2 regions of the Methylicorpusculum oleiharenae genome follow, and region 2 is predicted to be linked to the other one. Evidence: predicted binding sites of a transcription regulator. Region 2 holds the regulator's gene; the other holds the start of a gene.
What was found. The regulator HrcA, encoded in region 2, represses chaperone genes, less so after heat shock. The targets are predictions, from matches to a motif close to TNTTAGCACTCNNNNNNNNNGAGTGCTAANA.

Region 1: moaCB (bifunctional molybdenum cofactor biosynthesis protein MoaC/MoaB) is a predicted target of HrcA. The motif match lies at 1,325-1,355, and genes of this name have one in related genera.

What each region holds. Positions count from the first base shown of each region.
Region 1 is NZ_WUTY02000001.1:4,671,998-4,674,480, reverse strand. It holds gene moeB (molybdopterin-synthase adenylyltransferase MoeB) at 1-1,272, shown strand, start outside; gene moaCB (bifunctional molybdenum cofactor biosynthesis protein MoaC/MoaB) at 1,382-2,314, shown strand.
Region 2 is NZ_WUTY02000001.1:5,206,860-5,209,342, forward strand. It holds gene grpE (nucleotide exchange factor GrpE) at 1-600, opposite strand, end outside; gene hrcA (heat-inducible transcriptional repressor HrcA) at 662-1,720, opposite strand; gene GO003_RS23255 (NAD(+) kinase) at 2,117-2,483, shown strand, end outside.

The DNA of each region.
Region 1 (2,483 bases), 530 kb from region 2:
AATATTTTTTTAAAGGCATACACTCAAAGATTGTCTCCGGAAAACGCTTTCGATTTGATTTCCCAATATGATGTCGTTGTTGATGCTACAGACAACTTTCCAACCCGTTATTTGATTAACGATTTTTGTGTTTACCTGAATAAGCCTTTTGTTTCAGGATCAATAGACCGCTTTCAGGGACAGTTGAGTGTATTAAATTTTACAGATAATCAAGGCAATAAATGCCCAACTTATCGCTGCCTGTATCCCAAACCCCCGGCACCCGAAACAGCACCAGATTGTGCGCAAAATGGTGTCATTGGCGTTCTTCCTGGAATTATCGGTAATTTGCAGGCAAACGAAGTTATAAAAATGATCTGCGGAGTAGGCGAAGTTTTATCAGGAAAAGTTTTGATGTTCGATGCTTTGAACAATCAAATGATGCTGTTTTCCATTCAACGAAACGAACAGGCCGTGCAGCAGGCTTTGCAAAATGCCCCGGATTTTGAGTCATTTAATTATGAAAGCTTTTGCAGTTCAAGTCAGCAAAAAATAAATGAAATCAGCGCTGTTGATCTGCACAAAAAATTACAAAACAACGAAAAATTACAATTGATTGATGTTCGTTCGATACCCGAATTCCAAGTGGAATTGCCGAATGCTATTCGCATCCCGCTAAATAATTTGCAGACTAATATTCATAATATATTGAAAAACGATAGCCAGGTTGTTTTTTATTGTGACCACGGAATCAACAGCACACGGGCAATTAGAATGCTGCCAAATCATCAAAATCTTAAAAATGTATTTAATCTTACAGGCGGTTTGGTAGCCTGGTTGAAAGAGGAAAAAAATAGAACCATGAGCGCTAGAAATTATTTTATCCAGGGAGCTATCGATCCGGTTTTTATCGGTGAGCAGATAGCAAAACATAGCTCTAAACATGACATAGGCGCCCATTCTATTTTTCTCGGTCAGGTACGTGCTGATGAAAAAGTAGGCAAACATGTGGCCGGAATTGAATACTCGGCTTATGAAGACATGGCCAATCAAGCGTTTTCAAAAATTCGTGAAGAGGCTTTTGAACAATGGTCGTTAAATTGTCTGCACATATACCATAGTACCGGATTGGTAAAAACCGGAGAAGTATCTCTTTTTGTTTTTTGCTCTTCCGGGCATCGTAAAGAAAGTATTAAAGCGATGGAACAGATTGTTGAATGTGTTAAACACAAAGTTCCCATCTGGAAAAAAGAAATCATGGAAGATAAATCTGTGCACTGGGTTCAGGAATAGCTTGTAAGAACTTTTTTATCGGAAAATGCAAGTTCAGTTAAAAATGTAATTTTTCTGGTAATTTATTCAATTAAATGCAAAAACAAAATAAGTAGTTTAAAAATACAAAATGATTGATATTAGTCCAAAATTCAGCACATTAAGATATGCGAAAGCCGAAGGAATTTTAACGGCTAATTCGGAAACAATAAAACGGGTGGCTGAAAAAACTGTTCCCAAAGGAGATGTTTTACAGGTTGCACGGGCAGCAGGCATAGCCGCTGCGAAAAATGCTGCTGCCTGGATCGTCTTTTGTCATACTCTTCCGTTGGATTGGGTGGGTATAAATTTTGATATCGGCAAAGACACCATAAAAATTTCAGCGGAAGTTAAAGCAATCTGGAAAACCGGTGTTGAAATGGAAGCTATGGCTGCAGTCACGGGCGCGCTGTTAAACGTCTATGATATGCTTAAACCGTTAGATGAAAACATCTCTTTTTCCGATGTAAAACTGGTTAAGAAAAAGGGAGGCAAAAGCAGTTTTAAAGAATATTTTGCCGAACCATTAAAATCGGCTGTTCTTGTTATTTCTGATTCAACATATGCCGGAAACCGCGAAGATAAATCTGGAAAAATCATCAAACTATTTTTGGAAGATAAATACCTCTCGGTTCCGGTCTATGAAATTTTACCCGATGATTCAGACCAAATATCAAATCGCTTGCGGCAACTAGTAGATGAACATTTTGATCTGATTATTACAACCGGTGGAACGGGTTTTGGCCCTAGAGACATAACTCCGGAAGCAACGGCCAAAGTCATCGAAAAAGAAGCACCCGGTCTGGCAGAGACTATACGCCGCCATGGTAAAGAACGCACACCATATGCAATGTTGTCACGCGAACTGGCTGGCATACGCGACAAAACATTAATCATTAATTTACCAGGAAGTTCCAAAGGTGCGCAGGAAAGTATGGAAGCACTTTTCCCTGGACTTTTGCATGCTTTCCCTATGCTGTGGGGTGGCGGACATGATGAAGAAAAACGCTGGGTAAAAAAATGATATCCCAAAATCAAGCTATTGAAATAATCAAGGAAATATACCTGATAGAAAAGCAGGCTTTATTTCAACATTTGATTCTTTTAGCTATGTTCTTTCCGAAAAGATGCTAGCAACAATCTCTTCGACCCGTTATACAAATATTGCTTTGAATGGCTTTGCAGTCTCCTTG
Region 2 (2,483 bases):
CGCCTTTGCAACCACAACCATTGCGGGCCGTAATAAGCGGCCGTTTAATACATAACCTTTTTGAAAAACGTTCAAAACGGAATTAGGCTCCGCATCTGCCGAAGGTTGCATAGCCATAGCCTGGTGTAATTCAGGATTGAAGGGCTGGCCTATCGGATTGACGACTTCAATATTGAATTTTGTAAAAACAGATTCGAACTGTTTAATCGTTAATTCGCTGCCTTCACGGAATTTTTGGACTTCGGGACTCTCGCCACTTGCAGCCTGCAAGCCAAGTTCAAGACTATCGAGCACGGCTAATAATTCTTTTGCAAAACTTTCCAGCGCGTACTTATGAGCGCTTTCCAAATCTTTTTGAATACGTTTTTTCAGATTTTCCATTTCTGCCTGAAGACGCATAGCCCTATCCCAATTTTCAGAGGCTTTTTGTTCGGCCTGTTCCAGCTTTTTCTGCAGCTCTGCCGATAAATCCTCTTGGACTTCAGGCGGCTGCACGGCAACTTCTTCGGTTGGCGGCTCCTGAATTTCGGGTGTTACTTCAGCCTCAATTTTTAGTTCTTCTTGGTTCGCTGCCTCTGGCAACTCCTGCTCGTTACTCATTATCTAAAACTCCGGTTTATATTTTGGTGTCGTGCTGATGCAAACTGTCAATTAAGCGTAATCATGGGGCCAATGTTTTCGGATTCAAGGCTGCACCCAATAATTTTGCCGTCAGATCAACAAAAGGAATCACTTTTTCATAAGCCATGCGTGTAGGACCGATAACCGCTAACACCCCCACCACTTCATCGTCTATAGAGTAAGACGAAGTCACCAAACTGCACTGATTAAAAGGTTGATAGCCGGATTCCTCACCGATAAAAATTTGGACGCCTTCAGCATTAAGGCATTGATCAAGCAAATGAATCACATTGTGTTTTTGGCTAAAGGCGTCAAAAAGCTGTTTTAGACGATCAATATCCGACAGTTCGGAAAAGCCCATCAAATTGGTCTCACCACTGATCACACAATCTTCAGAATTCTCGTCCTGGTCTAACGCCAATTTAGCCATTTGCACGACATCCAGCATTTCCTGATTCATCCGTTCCTGAGCGACTTTCAACTCCTCAATCACCGCTTTTTTTACTGCGGCCAAACTACGTCCGGAGTACATAGTGTTGATGTAATTGGCGATTTGCTGCAATTCCGAGGGAGAAAACTCGCGGGAGGTATGGATAATCTTGTTGTGAACCTCTTGTTCATTCGTTACCAAAATAACCAATACACGGGTATTCGATAAAGGCAGAAATTCAATATGCCGCAAACTAACCAGTTCTCTTTTAGGCAACGTCACTACACCGGTCATTCGGGTCAAATCGGACAACAACTTTGAAGCAACGCCAATAGATTGATTAATATCGTTTTTTGCAACCAAACTGCTTTGAATAAGATTGAGCTCACTGATTTCAAGCGGCTTCACGGTCAACAGTGAATCAACAAACAAGCGATAACCGCTTACGGTTGGAACTCTCCCTGCCGAGGTATGCGGCGAATGAATAAGACCAAGATCTTCCAGATCGGCCATCACATTCCTGATGGTAGCGGGACTTAAATTAAGCGCCGGATCTTTGGACAAAACTCTTGACCCTACCGGTTGACCATCATAGATGTACCGTTCAATCAAGGATTTAAGTAACAGTAAAGATCTTTCGTTTAAAGCCTGATTTTTTTTCTCAACCATCTATTCGCTCCGATGTTAGCACTCTATAAAGCAGAGTGCTAACAAAAAATTATCAGCAAACCCTTTACTTGTCAAATCAATAAATTAACAAAAACATTCGCTTAGCGAAGCTTAATGGGTAAATCAAATATTATTTTTGGTTTTAACCAAACAAGAAGCCATATTTTGTATAATCTCGCACCAACCCTACAACAACTTTTACAAATAGATACTTAAAGTACCTGTACATTAACACTCTGAATTAAGTTATTTCGATTTTTCCGTAAAACGGCCAAAAACGCAGGATTCCCGTTTAGCTCTAAAACTGACTGAAGCCAGTCTTTAAAACCCATTCAATCGATAAATTTAATTGCATGACCCAAATAACTTAAAAGTAATTCGGCAAACCGGAGATCAATGCATACACTGTTCAAAAAGATTGGCATTATTGGAAAATCAAGTGACCCGGGTATTGCTGAAACATTAACCTTGCTCTATCAATTTTTGCAGCGGTGCCGATACCACGTCTTTGTTGATGCGCAAAGCGCAGGATTTATTGACGAATCCGACGTCAAGACCTGTGCTGCCGAAGAAATGGGACTGCATTGTGATCTGGTTATCGCTGCAGGCGGTGACGGGACTTTTTTATCAGCGGCGCGCGCCATTGCGCCTTACAACATTCCACTGATTGGCGTTAATTTAGGCCGATTGGGGTTTTTGGTGGATATTTCTCCCGATGTGCTTCTGGTCAAACTCAACCAAATTCTCAACGGTGCATTCCGGG